Regions from separate parts of the Georgenia phoenicis genome, predicted to be linked through region 3. Evidence: riboswitches for the same ligand, from Rfam matches in the RefSeq annotation. Region 3 holds a riboswitch; each other region holds the start of a gene.
What was found. Region 3 has a riboswitch for S-adenosylmethionine ahead of AA0005_RS07030 (hypothetical protein). Riboswitches for the same ligand answer to the same signal wherever they lie in the genome.
Positions count from the first base shown of each region.

Region 1 (5,463 bases), 1.3 Mb from region 3:
AGCCGGGGGTGATGCTCTCGCCGAGGACCTCGATGTGGACGGCGCCCACGTGGTCGTCGCCCGTGAAGGCCTCGACGCTCACACGTTGCGCTCCCGGTACCGTGAGCTCCTCCTCGTGCGGGTCGTCCGCGCAGGCGAACGTCCGGTCGAGCGTCTCCTCCCCGTCCGCCGTCGTCACTGCGACGGAGACGAGCAGGTTCTCCGCGCCCAGGCCTTCGACCCGCAGGCCGGTGACGTCCGCCGGCTGGCCGAGGTTGAGGGTGGCGGCCGGCTCGCCGGCCGCGGGGCCCGGGTGGATCGCCGAGGACATCGCTCCCACGGCGTCGTCCGCCATGGTCTGGGGCCGGCTCTCGAGCCACTCGTCGATCTCGGCGTCGCTGGGCGCGGCGTCGGCGCAGCCCGCGGCGAGGCCGGCGAGCAGGACGAGGCCGGCGGCGCTGGTGATCGTGCGTCTCCCCATCCCGCCACGCTATCCGGTCACTCCGGCGCGGTACGGTCGCCCGGTGAGTGATCTCCCGGGCGGACGGGGCTGGGTGATCGACGGTGCGACGCAGCTGCCCCGGATCGTCGACCTTCCCGAGTTCCGGCGTGGCTTGGCGGACGACCCCCACCGGGACGCGGTCGAGGCGCTGTGGTGCGGGCGGCCCGCCGACGCCGCGCGGCTGCTCGGGGGCAGGGAGCGGACAGTGCGGGTGCGCGCCCTGCTCGCGGACTGCTCGCGCGACCTCGGGGACCTCGAGACCGCTCGGAAGGACTACGTCGTGCTGGTCGCGGAGTGCGAGGGCACCCCGTGGGAGGCGGTCATGCGCCAGCACCTCGGCAAGGTCCTCTTCACGGCCGGGCGCCCGGAGGAGGCGGCGGAGCAGTTCGCGCGTGCCCTCGAGCTGCGCGAGCTGGCCGGCGCGGATGAGTCCCTGCTGGCCTCCAGCAGGCGCGCCCTGGAGGTCGCACGCGCGGAGTGAGCGCCAGGCGTGACCTCCCCGGTTCACCCCATCCGGAGGTGCGCCATGGCGGGAGGTCGGAGGACAACCGCGTAGGTCAGGCGGGTGCGACGTTCGCGGCGAGGCGGCCGAGCGCCCCTCTCCAGAAGTCCTTCCACTCGGCCACGGCGTCCGGGTCGGGCAGGCCCCCGTGCTGCACCGCCACCCGCACCTTCTCCCCCGCCGCGGCGAGCTCGACGACCACGCGGGCGCCGTCGTCGTTCGTCAGCCTTGCCCGCTTGGACGCGCTGGCGCTCACCACCCGCCACCCCGGCAGCCACTCCTCGCGCCGCGCGTCGTCGACGAGGTGGGCGAAGACCTCCTCGGCGCCGCGCCCCACCGTCTTGGACACGTTCGCGTCGAAGGTGCCGTCCGGGCGCTGGCCGGGTAGGCGCATCCCGCGCGCCTGCTCGTAGCCCACGGTGAGGCTCTGGGCCCACCAGCCGTCGACGTCGTGCTCGGTGACGAGCCACTCCGCGATCTGCTTGTGCTTCCACCCGGTGGCCCCGGCGGTGTCGAGCAGGGCGTACCACTCCTCGCGGGAGCGGCCGGTGGCACGGGCGACCTTCTCCGCGCCGATCGCCTCGTCGTGCCATCGGGTGGCCATGGACCCACGCTACGACGTCTCACCGACGAGCGCGTCCGCGCCCGGAGGTCTCGGATGTCGGATGGTCCTTGCCCACGCAGCAGACGCTCCACGACGATCGCCCCACCATCCAGAGCGGCCGAGAGTCCTGGCTCGTCGACGCCGCAGCAACCCCCCGTCCGCGGGTGCGGGTGCTTCCGCCAGGTCCGATGGGAGAGACCTCTTGAGCACCGCTAGCCTCGTGACTGTGCCGCGTGGACGACCGACCGTGTCCTTCGAGCTCTACCCACCGCGCACGCCCGCCAGTGAGGCGGCCGCGTGGGAGACGGTCGAGCGTCTGGCCGCCGCCGGCCCCGACTTCTTCTCCGTCACCTACGGAGCCTCCGGCTCCGCCCGGAACGCCTCCCGCACGCTCGTGCGCCGCATCCTGGCCGAGACACCGGTGACCCCGATCGCTCACCTCACCTGCGTCGACGCAACCCGCGCCGAGCTCGAGCGCTACGTCACCGAGCTCGTCGACGACGGCGTGCGCGACTTCCTCGCCCTGCGCGGCGACCCGCCGGCCGGCACCGACACCTGGGTCCCGCGCCCCGACGGGCTCAACAGTGCGAGCGAGCTCGTCGCCCTCATCCGCGCGGTCGAGCGCGAGCGCTTCGGAACCACGGGCGTGCTCAGCGTCGCCGTCGCCGCCTACCCGGCCGGCTCGAGCCACACCCGCGGCCAGGACGTCGCCGCCCTGCTGGAGAAGCAGGAGGCCGGCGCGGACTTCGCCATCACCCAGGTGTTCTACGACGCCGCCGCGTACGCCGACCTCGTCAGCGAGGCGCGCGCCGTGGGCGTGTACCTGCCCGTCGTCGCCGGCATCATCCCGACGACGGACCCCCGCCGGCTCGCCCGCCTCGCCCAGCTCACCGGCGTCCCCGCGCCCGCGCCGCTCCTCGAGCGGCTCGCCGCCGCGGCCGACGACGAGGAGCGCCACCGCGTCGGCATCGAGGCGACCGTCGCGCTCGTCGAGGACGTCGTCTCCGCTGGCGCGCCCGGGCTTCACCTGTTCACCTTCAACCAGTACCGGCCGGCCCTCGACGTCGTCGAACGGCTGCGCCGCCCGCTGTCCACCACGAGCCCGAGGACCACCCGATGACCGACCCGACCGCACCCCAGCTGCCCGCCGCCACGATCCTCGGCTACCCGCGGATCGGGCCACGGCGCGAGCTCAAGCGGGCCGTGGAGTCCTTCTGGGCGGGCCGCAGCGAGCTCGACGACCTCCAGATCGCCGCCGCGGAGCTGCGCCGCCGCCAGCGCGCGCGCCTCGTCGACCTCGGCCTCGCCGCCGACGACGCCTCCATCCCCTCCGACTTCAGCTTCTACGACCAGGTGCTCGACACCGCCGTCACCCTCGGGGCCGTCCCGCCCCGCTTCGCCCACCTCCTCGACGACGACGGCGTCCTCGACCTGCCCGGCTACTTCACCCTGGCCCGGGGAGCCGGGGAGCGGCCGCCGCTGGAGATGACGAAGTGGTTCGACACGAACTACCACTACCTCGTCCCGGAGATCAGCCCGCAGACCCGCTTCCGCCTCGCCGACGACCGCGTCCAGCGCTGCTTCCTCGAGGCGGCGGCCGAGGGCGTGACGACCCGGCCCGTCATCCTTGGGCCGGTGACCTTCCTCCTGCTGAGCAAGGCCGTGGCCGAGGCCGACCCCGCCGACGGCGCCGCTCCCGCGGCCGCCCCGCCGGAGGGCTTCACCCCGCTCGACCGCCTCGAGGACGTGCTCCCGGCCTACGTCGAGCTGCTCCACGCGCTGGGCGGCGCGGGCGCCCCGTGGGTGCAGCTCGAGGAGCCGGCGCTCGCCGTCGACTGGGACGTTCCGCGCGAGCGCGTGCTCGCCGCCGTCGAGCGGGCCTACACCGTGCTCGCGGCCGAGACGACCCGCCCCGAACGGCCCGCGCTCTTCGTCCCCGTCGCCTACGGGCCGGCGGAGGACGCGCTGCCGGTCCTGGCCGGGGCCGGGGTCGAGGCCGTCGGCGTCGACCTCGTCCGTGGCGCGGCGCCCTCCGGTGAGGTGCTCTCGCAGCTGGGGGACGCCGTCGTCGTCGCGGGGGTCGTCGACGGACGCAACGTGTGGCGCACCGACCTCGACGGCGCGCTCGAGCGGCTCCAGGAGCTCGAGGCGGGGCTGCGGCCCGGCGCCGCCCGTGACGGTGGCCTGTGCGTCGCCACCTCGACGTCCCTCCAGCACGTCCCCTACGACGTCGGCGCGGAGACGGGGCTCGACCCGCAGCTGAGCAGCTGGCTCGCCTTCGCCGACCAGAAGGTCGAGGAGGTCCTCGCGCTCGCGACGGCCCTCACCCGGGGCCGCGACGCGGCGAAGGAGGCCTTCGTGGCCGCCGCCGACCGCCGTCGCAGCCGCCTCGAGCACCCCGGCGTGCGCCGGGCCGACGTCCGCGACCGCGTCGCCGCCCTCACCGACGCCGACCGGCAGCGCGCGCCCTTCGCCGAGCGGGCCGCTGCGCAGGCCGAGGTCCTCGACCTGCCCCCGCTACCGACGACGACGATCGGCTCCTTCCCGCAGACCGTCGAGATCCGCAAGGCCCGGGCCGCGTACGGCCGCGGCGAGCTGAGCGCGGAGGAGTACACCGCCGCGATGCGCGCGGAGATCGCGCGGGTCGTGCGGCTGCAGGAGGAGCTCGGCCTCGACGTCCTCGTCCACGGCGAGCCCGAGCGCAACGACATGGTCCAGTACTTCGCGGAGAACCTTGAGGGCTTCGCCGTCACCGAGAACGGCTGGGTCCAGTCCTACGGGACGCGCTGCACCCGGCCCTCGATCCTCTGGGGTGACGTCGCCCGGCCCGCGCCCATCACCGTCGAGTGGTCCCGGCACGCGGCCTCGCTCACCGACAAGCCGGTCAAGGGCATGCTCACCGGCCCGGTGACGATCCTCGCGTGGTCCTTCGTGCGCGACGACCAGCCGCTCGCGGACACCGCGGCGCAGGTGGCCCTCGCGCTGCGCGACGAGGTCGCCGACCTCGAGGCGGCCGGCATCGGGATCATCCAGGTGGACGAGCCCGCGCTGCGCGAGCTGCTGCCGCTGCGGAGGGAGGACCAGGCCGCGTACCTCGAGTGGTCGGTCGGCGCCTTCCGGCTGGCGACGGCGGTCGCGGCACCGGCCACCCAGGTGCACACGCACCTGTGCTACTCGGAGTTCGGGCAGGTCATCGGCGCGATCGACGCGCTCGACGCGGACGTCACGAGCATCGAGGCCGCGCGCTCCCGGATGGAGGTGCTGCCCGAGCTGCAGGCCGCCGGCTTCGCCCGGGGTGTGGGGCCGGGGGTCTACGACATCCACTCCCCGCGCGTGCCGAGCGAGGAGGAGCTCGCCGAGCTGGTGGCGCTTGCGGCCGAGTCGGTGCCCTCCCAGCTGCTGTGGGTCAACCCGGACTGTGGCCTCAAGACCCGCGGCTACGACGAGGTCGAGCCCAGCCTGCGCCACCTCGTGGCAGCGGCGCAGCAGGTGCGGGCGAAGCTCGGCTGACCGCTCGCTGCGCCTGAGGGTCAGCCGAGCCGCTCGGTCGTGATCTCGAAGCCGGCCGCGACGAGACGGTCGGCGAGGACCGTGCCGAGCGCCGTCGCCGGGGTGAGGACGCCACCGTCGCCCGGCAGGTGCGCCTCGTCGTGGGCGAGGGCGAGCGCGGACTCCCCGATCATCACCGACGTCGCCGCGTAGCCCGGGTCGCCTTGGGCGGCGACGACGGTGCGGTACCGGGCGCCCGACGTCGTGCGGGCGACCACCTCCATGCGGAAGTGGCCGTTGCGCCGGGTCTCCTCGTCCGGGCCGTCGCCGGGGGAGGGGAGCAGGCGGTCGGCGACCCAGCGGGTGGGCGGGAAGGCCATGACGCCC
Region 1 is NZ_CP154855.1:214,650-220,112, reverse strand. It holds gene AA0005_RS01145 (hypothetical protein) at 1-460, opposite strand, end outside; gene AA0005_RS01140 (tetratricopeptide repeat protein) at 504-962, shown strand; gene AA0005_RS01135 (DUF4287 domain-containing protein) at 1,039-1,587, opposite strand; SAM riboswitch class I at 1,690-1,782, shown strand; gene AA0005_RS01130 (methylenetetrahydrofolate reductase) at 1,814-2,707, shown strand; gene metE (5-methyltetrahydropteroyltriglutamate--homocysteine S-methyltransferase) at 2,704-5,097, shown strand; gene AA0005_RS01120 (saccharopine dehydrogenase family protein) at 5,118-5,463, opposite strand, start outside.
Region 1: linked by a shared signal. The riboswitch ahead of AA0005_RS01130 (methylenetetrahydrofolate reductase) and the one ahead of AA0005_RS07030 (hypothetical protein) in region 3 are both predicted to bind S-adenosylmethionine.

Region 2 (5,463 bases), 1.1 Mb from region 3:
CCGCCCCGGAGGGCACCGACAGCGTGCCGGCGCTGCCGGTGACGAGCGCGATCACCACGAGCAGCAGGACGGTCGTGACGAACTGCGACACCTGGACGAGCGCGACGGTCGCGACCGCCAGCGGGGTCGCGATGCGCTGCCGGTTGAGGAAGCGCAGGTTGAGGGCGGCCGGCCCGACACCGGCCGGCGCGACGAGCGAGACGACCCCGGCCGCGACCTGGACGAGGGTGGTGCGCCACAGGCCGAGCCGCTCGGGGGAGAAGGCGACCAGGCCCATCGCGCTGCCGACGTAGGTGACGACACCCAGGACGAAGCACAGGAGCAGCCACCACGGGTTGGCGTTGCGGGTGGCGGCGACGACCTGCTCGAAGTTCAGCGTGCCGAGCAGCAGCCACACGGCGACGACGGCGATGGTCACCATGACGACGGTGCGCATGCTGAAGCGCGCCAGCCGCATCGGCTCGACGTCCGCCGCCGGGATCTGGTCCACGAGCCGCTCGCGCAGGGAGTTGAGCAGCTCGCGCGGCTTCTCAGCGGCGGCCCGGGTGTGGGCGGTGAGGACGACCGGCTGGAGGAGCGGGGCGACCGAGGCGAGCTCCTCGCTGTCGAGGCTGCGGGCGGCGCTGGCCAGGGCGCGGTCCTCCCCGACCTTCGCGGCCGTCGCCGCGAGCAGCTGGGCGAGGTCGAGACGGCGGGACAGCTCGGAGGAGGCGATCTCCCCGTTCTCCCAGTCGAGGATCAGGACCTCACCGTCGCTGGTGACGAGGACGGCGTCCGCGCTGAGGTCGAGGTGGGCGATGCCGGCGGTGTGGGCGGTGCACAGCTGGCCCCACAGCTCGTCGAGCAGCTCGTCGCTCACCTCCTCGGCGGGGATGTCGTTGAGCCGGCGCGCACCGGCGATGTGCGCGGTGACCATGAGGACGGAGTCGCGCGACTCTGCCATCCCGACGAGGGGCGGGGTGTGGACCCCGGCGCGCTCGGTGGCGTATGCGAGGAGGGCGGCGCGGTCGGCGGCGTCGCGCAGGGAGGTCGCGCGGCGCCGCTGCAGGCCGCGTACCCGCAGCCGGGACCACAGGGAGGAGAGGTAGCCGACGACCTGCCGGTCGCCGTCGAGCACGGTGACGTACCAGCGCCGTCCCTCGGTGTCCCACACCGAGTACACGCGGTGCGCGCTCACGGGGTCGAGGCTGACGCCGTCAGGGCTCGCGGAGGAGGCGACGACGGCGAAGGGGTCGGTGAGCACGTCCGGCACGATCGAGTCGCTCCCGCGGGAGGAGCCGGGCCAGGTGGGCACGCCGTCGGGGCTCTCGACCTCCCCGGGGCGCTCGGTGAAGCCGATGGGGGAGGAGGTCGTGACGGTCCACGCGCCGACGTCCCCCTCGACGGGGTCCAGGCGCACGACCTTCACCGGGTCGAGGCCGGCCCGCCGGACGCCCTGGACCAGGGCGATGCCCTCGGCGCGCTCGTTGATGACGCCGACGGCGTAGCGCCCGGCCAGCCCGACGGCGCGGCCGATGAGGACGGTGACGACCGCCCCCGGGAGGGTGAGCGCGCCGCGGATGACGGTGAGCGCGAGGACGACCCACAGGAGGTTCCACGACCACCGCACCGTGGGCCGGTGCGCGCGGGTGCCGACGGTGGTGAGCAGCGCGGCGAGCGCCGCGACGAGCGGGTTCATCGCGACGACGGCGTCGCCCTCGGAGGTGATCGTCAGCCCGACGGACAGCGCGGTGGGCCCGTAGGTGTCGAGCAGGAGGACCGCGCCCAGGGTGACTGCCCCGGCGACGGCGGCGGCCGCGAGCGCCTCGAGGACGGCTCGCCACCGGCGGCGGACGAGCTGCATGGCGATGACGAAGAGCGGCAGGATGAAGGTAGCGACACCCTCGAGGACGGTGACCGGCAGCAGGAGGATCTCGCGCAGCACGAGGGCGACCGCGGACTGGACGTCCTCGGTCACGCCGATCGCGGTCGCGTGCGCGTAGACCGCGAGGAGGAGGACGACGGCGATCCCGAGCGCCGAGAGGACGAGCTCGAGGACGTCACGGGGGCGGCGGACGCGGGTGGCCGGTGCGTCGACGAGCAGCACCTTCCGGCGCGGTGCCTCCCGTCCCTGGGCCGCGAGGCGGGTGGGCGCGGGCATGGCGTCACCCGGCCGATCGGTCATGCGCCCGAGTCTAGGGGCTGACCCCCGCCGCTCCCCGGAACCGACCGGTGTGCGATCAGCCCTACCTGACGCCGAGGGCGGCGAGCAGCCCTACCTGACGCCGAGGGCGGCGAGCAGCTCGGCCGGCAGGAGGGCGTAGCCGACGAAGGCGACGACGTCGAGCAGGGTGTGGGCGACGACGAGCGGCATGGTCCGCCGTCGGCGGCGGTAGTACTCGGCGAAGACCACGCCCATGGCGACGTTCGCCAGCCCCGGCCCGATGCCCTGGTAGAGGTGGTAGGTCCCGCGCAGCAGGGCGCTCGCGGTGACGACCGCCGGGGCACGCCAGCCGAGCTGCTCGAGGCGCTCGACGAGGTAGCCGGCCGCGACGACCTCCTCGACCAGGGCGTTCTTCAGCGCCGCGAGGACGAGGACGGGCACCGCCCACCAGTGCTGGTCGAGGGTCGCGGCCTGGACCTCGACCGTGAGGCCCAGCGCGCGGCCGAGGGCGTACAGGCCGAGACCGGGGATGCCGATGAGGGCCGCCAGCCCGGTGCCGACGGCGAGGTCCCGGCCGGGGCGGGCCAGGTCGAGCCCGATGCGGGCGGTGGCGCGGCGGCCCGGCTCGCTGAGGAGGAACAGCGCGAGCGCCACGGGCACGACCGCGAAGCCGAGGCTGAGCAGCTGGTAGGTGAGGTCGAGGTAGGGGCGCGCCGAGCGGGAGGGGTTGAGCGCCGTGGCCTGGTCCCGCAGCGGGGTGTCCGCGGTGAGCCGGGCGGCGAGGTTGACGACGGCGTAGAGGGCGGACTGGCCCAGCGACAGGCCCAGGACGATCCACACCTCGGCCCGCAGCCGGCGGGGCGTCGTCTCCATGGGGCGGTTATAGCAGCCGTGGTCCTGCGCGAGCGGGGCTCGCATCTCGCATGGTGGACATCGGTGGGTCCCTGGGAGGCGCCGACCCTACGGTGGCGCCACCATCCAGAGCAGCCGAGAGACCTGGCTCGTCGACGCTGCAGCAACCCGCTCCAACGGGTGCTCCCGCCAGGACCGATGGAGGAATCCCGTGATCAGTCTGACCGGCCTGCGCAAGGTCTACCCCGGCCGGGGTGGCCAGGAGGTCGTCGCGCTCGACGGGATCGATCTCGAGGTGCCGCGCGGCGCCGTCCACGGGATCGTCGGCGAGTCCGGCGCCGGGAAGTCGACGCTCATCCGCTGCCTCACCGCCCTCGAGCGGCCCACATCCGGCACGGTCGCCATCGACGGGGTCGCGCTCAGCGGCCTCGGCGAGCGCGAGCTGCGCCGCCAGCGCCGGCGCATCGGCATGGTCTTCCAGCACGTCAACCTCCTCGAGGCGCGCACGGCGGCGCAGAACGTCGCCTACCCGCTGCGGGTGGCCGGCGTCCCGCGCGCCGAGCGGCAGGAGCGGGTGCGTGAGCTGCTCGAGCTCGTCGGCCTCGCCGGGCGCGGCGACGCCTACCCCGCCCAGCTGTCCGGCGGGCAGAAGCAGCGCGTGGGCATCGCCCGGGCGCTCGCCGCCGAGCCGGCCGTCCTGCTGTGCGACGAGCCCACCTCGGCCCTCGACTCCGACACCACCCGCCAGATCCTCGGGCTCATCCGCGACGTCCGGGACCGGCTGGGCATCACCGTCCTCATCATCACCCACGAGATGTCCGTGGTGCGCGAGGTCTGCGACTCGGTGACGCTCCTCGACCGCGGCCGTGTGGCGCAGACCGGCGCGATCGCCGAGGTCGCGGGGGAGCACGGCTCCCGTCTCGCCCGCGCCCTCGTCTCCCTGCCCCCGGAGCCACCCGCCACCGGCCGGGTCACCCTCGAGGTGTCCTTCGCCGGCGAGGTGCCCGCCGGGCGGGTGCTCGCCGCCGTCGCCGCCCTCGAGGACGTCGACGTCTCCTCCGGCACCATCGAGACCCTCGCCGGCAGCCGGGTCGGCCGGCTGCGCGTCGTCGTCCCCGCGGGGGTGGCGGCCGACGCCGTGACCCGGCTGCGCGCCGTCGGCGTCCACGTCGAGGAGGTGGCGGCATGAGCTGGTTCCAGGACGCGCTCGACAACCGGGTCATCACCGAGCAGCTGCCCGAGGCCACCCTCGAGACCATCTACATGAGCGGGCTGTCCTCCCTGCTCACCGTGCTCCTCGGCCTGCCGCTCGGGCTCGCGCTCGTCGCGACGTCTCCCGGGGGCCTGCGTCCCAGCCGCGTCGTCAACGCGGCGCTCGCCGTCGTCGTCAACGTCGGGCGCTCCTTCCCCTTCATCATCCTCATGATCGCGATCCTCCCGCTGACGCGGCTGCTCACCGGCACCACCTTCGGGTGGCAGTCGGCGGTCGTCCCGCTGACCCTCGGCGCGATCCCCTTCTTCGCGCGGCTCGTCGAGACGGCCGTGCGGGACGTCAACGCCGGGAAGGTGGAGGCGGCGCAGATGGTCGGCGCCTCCCGGCTCGCGATCGTCGGCGGGGTGCTCGTGCGCGAGGCGCTGCCCGCGATCGTCGGCGGCATCACCGTCACGGTCATCACCCTCATCGGCTACTCCGCGATGGCTGGCGCGCTCGGCGCCGGCGGCCTCGGCGCCCTGGCCATCAACCACGGCTACAACCGCTTCCAGACCGACGTCATGGTCGTGACCGTCGTCGTGATCATCGTCCTCGTCCAGCTTGTCCAGATGCTCGGTGACCGGGTCGCGCGACTCGTCGACCACCGCTGAGCGTCCCCACGAAAGGAACCCCCATGACCTCCACCCGCACCGCGCGGCTCGCCGTCCTCGCCGGCGTCGCCGCCCTCACCCTCGCCGCCTGCGGCGACGCCGCCGACGACAGCGCTGAGGAGACCCCGGCCGCCGAGGGGGAGGTGACGACGATCGTCGTCGGCGCCAGCCCGACGCCGCACGCCGAGATCCTCGAGTTCGTCCAGGACAACCTCGCCGAGGACGCCGGCTTCACCCTCGAGACCGTCGAGTACACCGACTACGTCCAGCCCAACGTCCAGCTCGCCGAGGGCGAGCTCGACGCGAACTTCTTCCAGCACCTGCCCTACTTCGAGGCCGAGGTGGAGGAGAAGGGCTACGACTTCACCGCGTTCGAGGGCGTCCACATCGAGCCCTACGGCGTCTACTCCGACACCCTCACCTCGCTCGACGAGCTGCCCGACGGCGCCCAGGTGGGCGTGCCCAACGACCCGGCCAACCAGGCCCGAGCGCTGCAGCTGCTCGCCGCCGAGGGGCTGTTCACCCTGGCCGAGGACGTCGAGGACCCGACGATCTTCGACGTCGCGGACAACCCGAAGAACATCGAGCTCGCCGAGCTCGAGGCC
Region 2 is NZ_CP154855.1:424,321-429,783, forward strand. It holds gene AA0005_RS02120 (lysylphosphatidylglycerol synthase domain-containing protein) at 1-2,164, opposite strand, end outside; gene AA0005_RS02125 (CPBP family intramembrane glutamic endopeptidase) at 2,255-3,016, opposite strand; SAM riboswitch class I at 3,115-3,200, shown strand; gene AA0005_RS02130 (methionine ABC transporter ATP-binding protein) at 3,207-4,184, shown strand; gene AA0005_RS02135 (methionine ABC transporter permease) at 4,181-4,858, shown strand; gene AA0005_RS02140 (MetQ/NlpA family ABC transporter substrate-binding protein) at 4,882-5,463, shown strand, end outside.
Region 2: linked by a shared signal. The riboswitch ahead of AA0005_RS02130 (methionine ABC transporter ATP-binding protein) and the one ahead of AA0005_RS07030 (hypothetical protein) in region 3 are both predicted to bind S-adenosylmethionine.

Region 3 (5,463 bases):
TCGCGGCGACGGAGATGACCGAGGTGGCGGTGAAGCCCGCCGGCCCGTCCGGCGTGGCGCAAGTGACGACGGCGACGCCGGCCGGGTGGCGGCGGAAGACGGCCTTGAAGTCCTCGCTGCTCACCGACTCGGGGAGAGCGGTGGGGGTGGCGGGCTGCTCGGCGGTCATCGACGGTCCTTCGCGGTGGGGTCCGGGTCTGGACCCATTGTCCGTCAGGCCGCGCCGCGAGGGGATGTGAGGTGCGCGTCCGTGGCCGAGACCGGCCGGACCGGCCCGCGCGTCCGGGATCCCGGCGAGGGCTCAAAAGGGCGGCTCGGTGTCCTCCGTCCCGGTCCGCACCCAGGTGACGCGGCCGTGGTGGTCCCGCTGGTACACGTGCCCGCTCGGGGTGGTCCACCGGAAGGTGCCCCCGCCGAGGTGCTCGAGGCGGAACTGACCGAGGGTCTTGACGGTGTGGTCCGGGCGGCACCCCGCGCCGAGGTTGCCGGCGCTCGTGGGGCCCTCGGGGAAGGGGACGACGTGGTCGAGGTCGCAGCTGTGGGCCGGGGTGGAGCAGCCGGGGACGACGCAGGTGCGGTCGCGGGCCCTGACGAACTCGGCAAGCGCGGCGGGCGGTCGGTAGCGGGTGCGGCCGACGTCGAGGACCTCGCCGCTCAGCGGGTCGGTGACGATCCGCTGCCAGGTTCCTGCGCTCATCGCCAGCGCACGGGCGACGTCCGGGGTGATGGGGCCGTAGCCCTCGAGCTCGGCGACCTCGGCCAGCGGGAGCGGGGGGTCGTCGGCAGGGCTGTCCCCTGGAGGGTCGTGGGCAGAGCTCGCCCCTGAGGCCTCGTCGGTGTCTTCGACGAGGTGCTCCCAGCACTCGCCGACGGCGGGGAAGGCTCCCTGCGTCTCCGGCGGGAGGACGAGGACCGACAGCGGCACGTCCACCCGGATGACGGCACGCCTGCCGCCGATGGTGCCGACCGGCATGTAGAACATCCGGAGGTAGTCGCTGACGGGCTGCAGGTCGGGTGTGCCGGTGGCGGCCGACGGGGTGTCGGGCACGGCGGCGTCGGTGCCGTCGTCCGTCTGAACGGCCCCGTCGTCGCCGTCGCCGCGCAGGGCGGCCACGCCGGCGCCGCCGACCTGCCCGTCCCCACCCGCCTCCGTGGCCGGCGCGGCACTCGGCTGCTGCGGCAGGCCGATGTAGCCCAGCTCCAACGCGGTGTGGCCCATGAGACCGAAGGCGTCGGCGCGGAGCTGGTCGATCGTGCGGCTGTCGCCGGCCGCCTTGGCACTGCGGGCCGCGGCCTCGAGGGCGAGGTCGAAGCCCGCTGCGTCCGTGGCGGGCAGGAACGCGTGGATCGAGGCCATGCCGTCGGGCAGCGGGCGCGGGTGGTCCACCCGCCGCTGCTCGCGTGCCCGGCGGTGCCGCTGGACCGCCCGGCTCGGGTCGATCGCGATGATCGCCTTCTCCACCGCCCGGGTGAGCTGCGCCGGAGACTGGTGCGGAGCGTCGGGCAGGACCACCCGCTGGACCTCCCACGCGACGTCCGCCGGCTGATCCGCGAGGCGACGCGTGAGCACCGCGGCCTTGACGGGGTCGATGAGGCCGGTGCGCAGCGCCGCGGCCGTCTGGTCGAGCTTGTCCCGGTAGAGGAAGGCGTCCCCCACCATGCGCCGCGCCGCGAAGCGGGTGATCCCCAGCCGCGGGGCGAGCTCGGCGGCCGCGCTGTCCGTGGCGATCTTGCCGCCCGGCAGGGGGTGGTGCGGGTTGACGCCCGGCCGGCCGGCCAGGGCTCCGCTGAGCTCGGTGGCTCGGGCCGTGGCCCAGGACGCCAGCCGCTGGTAGCCGGCGACCATCTCGACCAGGTCGTACAGGCCGACACCGCGTGGGGTCAGCGCCTCGAGTGCTGCAGCGAGACCCGGCCCCGGTGCCAGGGAGGTGAGCAGCCGGCCCAGCTCTGCGCCGTCGTCGTCCATCGTGGCGCGGTACCCGAGCGGGTCGGGAGGAAGAGGAGGGAGCTCGTCGGGGCCGTCGTCCTCGACGGGGATCTCCGTGGCCCAGCGCTCGTCCGGTCCGGCGCCCGGCGGGAGCGGGTCCGGCGGGAGGGGAGGCAGCTCGGCCGGGCCGTCGTCGAGCACGAGCCAGGGCGGGGGACCGGGCTGCTCAGCCTGTGTCGCTGCCATCTCGCTCACCTCCCTCGGTGCTCTCGACCTGATGACTCCACCGTATGACCGACCACTGACATTCCCCGTGGTGACGGTTGACACCTGAAGTGAGGCCCGGCTAGCGTCTGCCTCAGGTTCAGAGCACCAGTGCGCACATCGAGTGCGCTAAGCCCCGGCTTGCTGGTCGGCAACCCGCCACGTGCGGCGGGTGCCCCGGGTGATGACCTGGTCCCGTGACCGTCGGGACAACGGAGCGCACCGCGACGGTGCCAGCACGCGAAGGACGTACCAGGATGACCACGCACCTCAGCCCCCGGCAGATCACCAGCCGTAGCGGCAGCAGCATGTGCATGTGCGGTCGTCCGCGTATGTCGGCCTGACATACGAGAAGCGACGCCCTCGGCGCGAGCCGCGCTGACGCGTCACCCCTGATCCAGCCCCCGAGCCGCCGGCGAGTGACACGCCAGGCGCCGGACCCGGCGCATCAGGTCTCACGTCCTTCCCGCGCCCCCACGGCGCTGCGACCTCGATTGGTACTGCCATGACTGCTGCGTTCCTGCCCACCCGCACCACTGCCACGACCTCGACGACGGCGACCATCGCCCTGGATTTGTCCGGCCTCGGCGCCCCCGCCCACGACCGAGAGGCCGCCGCCGGTCTCCCGGCCGAGCAGGCGAACCTCGTGCGCCTCGCCTCCTACGCCCGCGCCGCCCACAAGGGCGGGGTCTCCTTCGTCACCCTCGGCGAGAACTTCCGCCTCCGCGCCGACGCCGCACCCCGCGCCAACGCCTGGCTCGACCCGGTCGTGGCCGCCCGCCGCATCAGCCCCAGCGCCGGCGGCACGGGCCTCGTGCCTACCGTGCAGCTGGGCCGCGCCGACTCGACCGTGGCCGCCGAGCTCGCACAGTTCAACCGCAAGAGCGGCTCGTGGGCCGGTCTGCAGGTGGCCCGCGGCGGCACCGCCCAGGTGACCGCGCTGCCGCAGCTCGGTGACCTCCTCGAGGACCTCGTCCGCAGCACCGCCGAGCGCTCGAGCCAGCGGCCCACCGTGGTCCTGCCGCTCGAGCAGGAGTCGGAGCTGCCCGCGGCCGCCGAGCTCGCCGACGTCGTCCGCCTCCGGGAGGCCGACCTGAGCTGGGCGCGGGAGCTGCGTTTTGCCGTCCGCTCCGCCGCGCGCGCCGCCGGCCGCGGCCCCGTCCGCGTGCTCGTCGACCTCCGCACGATCATCGCCGCCGACTACGAGTCCGCCCGCGCCCGCGCCGACCTCCTCACCGACATCGCCGGTGGCGACGAGGGCTGGGCGGGTGCGCTCGAGGCCGTCGGCACGGTGGGCGACGTCGTCGCGACCATCGAGCGGTGGCTCGAGGCGGGTGCGGCGGACGGTTTCGTCGTCCTGCCCGGCTCCATCCCCGCCGACGTCCAGCGGCTCCTGCGCGGGATCATCCCGGCGCTCCAGGCGCGCGGGCTGGTCGGCGTGGCAGGTGGGGCGGAGGCGCAGCCGGTCCCGGCCTGAGCGCGGGCGGATGCGATGATGGGCTGATGCCCGGCGTCGCGGTCCTCACCGACTCCACGGCCTCCCTGTCCCCGGCGACGGCGGAGCGTCTGGGGATCCGCGTGGTCCCGCTGCGCATCGTGCTCGACGGCGTGGACCACCCCGACGACGCCCTGAGCCGCGAGGAGCTCGCCGCTCACCTTCGTGGCGGCGGCACGGCGACGACGTCGCAACCCTCCCGGCAGGCGCTCACCGACGCGATGGAGGCTGCCGTCGACGACGGTGCCTCCGCCGTCGTGTGCCTGCACCTGTCGGCCGAGCTGTCGGGGACGGTGGCCCTCGCCCGGCTCGCCGCCGAGGAGGTGACCGAGCGGCGTGGCACGCCGGTGCACGTGGTCGACACGCGCACCGTGGGCGGTGGGACGGGGTTCGCCGCGGTCGCGGCCGCCGAGCGGGCAGCCGGCGGGGCGGACGTCGAGAGCGTCCTCGCGGCGGCGCGGGAGACTGCCGCCCGCAGCAGCGTCCTCTTCGCGGTGCCGGACCTGCGCCACCTCGCCCGCGGCGGGCGGATCGGCCCGGCACGCGCCTTCGTCGGCTCTGCGCTGGGCGTGCGTCCGATCCTCGCGCTGCGCGGCGGGTGTCTCGCCGTCACCGAGACGGCGCCGGGCGCTGCCCGCACGCGGCGCCGGATCGTCGAGCTCGCCGTGCGCGCCGCTGGTGGGCCGGGTGCCGCCACCCCGCGCGGCGACGGCGGGCCCGTCCGGGTGGCCGTCCACCACTTCGCCGACGCGGAGGCGGCCGACGCCCTCACCGCCGAGCTCGAGCAGCGGCTGGCGGAGACGGGCGCGCAGGTCACAAGCCTCGTCCGCAGCGAGGTGACCGCCGTCGTCGGGGCGCACACGGGCCCCGGCGTCGTGGGGGTCTCGCTCGCTCCGGCCTAACCGACGGGGACGCGCTCCCCGGCTCGCACGCAGTTGGACACGTGGCCCGGGCCGAGCGTCACGGTCGGCACGTGGTGGGCGCACTCCTCGACGGCGAGGGGGCAGCGGGTGCGGAAGACGCAGCCCGAGGGCGGGTCGACGGGGGAGGGGATGTCGCCCTCGAGGATGATCCGGCGGCGCTCGCGCTCGGCGACGGGGTCGTCCTTGGGGATCGCCGACATGAGCGCCTGCGTGTAGGGGTGCCCCGGCTCGGCGTAGATCTGCTCGCGTCCGGCGAGCTCCATGAGCCGGCCCAGGTACATCACCTGCACGCGGTGGCTCATGTGCTCCACGGCGGCGAGATCGTGGGAGATGAAGAGGTACGCGAGCCCGAGCTCGCGCTGCAGGTCCCGGAGCAGGTTCATGATCTGTGCCTGGACGGACACGTCGAGCGAGGCCGTCGCCTCGTCGAGGACGACGAGCGAGGGCTCCCCTGCAAGGGCGCGCGCGATCGAGACCCGCTGGCGCTGCCCGCCGGACAGCTCGTGCGGGTAGTGGTCGAGGAAGCGCTCGGGCAGCCCGACGAGGTCCATGAGCTCGGCCACCCGCCGGCCCCGGGCGGCGCCGCGGTGCAGCCCGTGGATCTCCAGCGGCTCCCGGACGGACTCCGCGACGGTGCGCCGCGGGTCGAGGGAGGCGAGCGGGTCCTGGAAGACCATCGCCGCCCGGCGGCGCAGCTGCCGCAGGCGCCGGCCGCGGGCCGCGAGCACGTCCTCACCGTCGAGCAGCACCCGCCCCGCGCTCGGCGTGACGAGACTGAGCAGCGCGTTCCCGATCGTCGACTTCCCACTGCCGGACTCGCCGACCAGGCCGAGCGTCTCGCCCCGGTCGAGGGT
Region 3 is NZ_CP154855.1:1,481,106-1,486,568, forward strand. It holds gene AA0005_RS07020 (flavin reductase family protein) at 1-169, opposite strand, end outside; gene AA0005_RS07025 (DUF222 domain-containing protein) at 302-2,173, opposite strand; SAM riboswitch class IV at 2,289-2,413, shown strand; gene AA0005_RS07030 (hypothetical protein) at 2,697-3,668, shown strand; gene AA0005_RS07035 (DegV family protein) at 3,695-4,588, shown strand; gene AA0005_RS07040 (ABC transporter ATP-binding protein) at 4,585-5,463, opposite strand, start outside.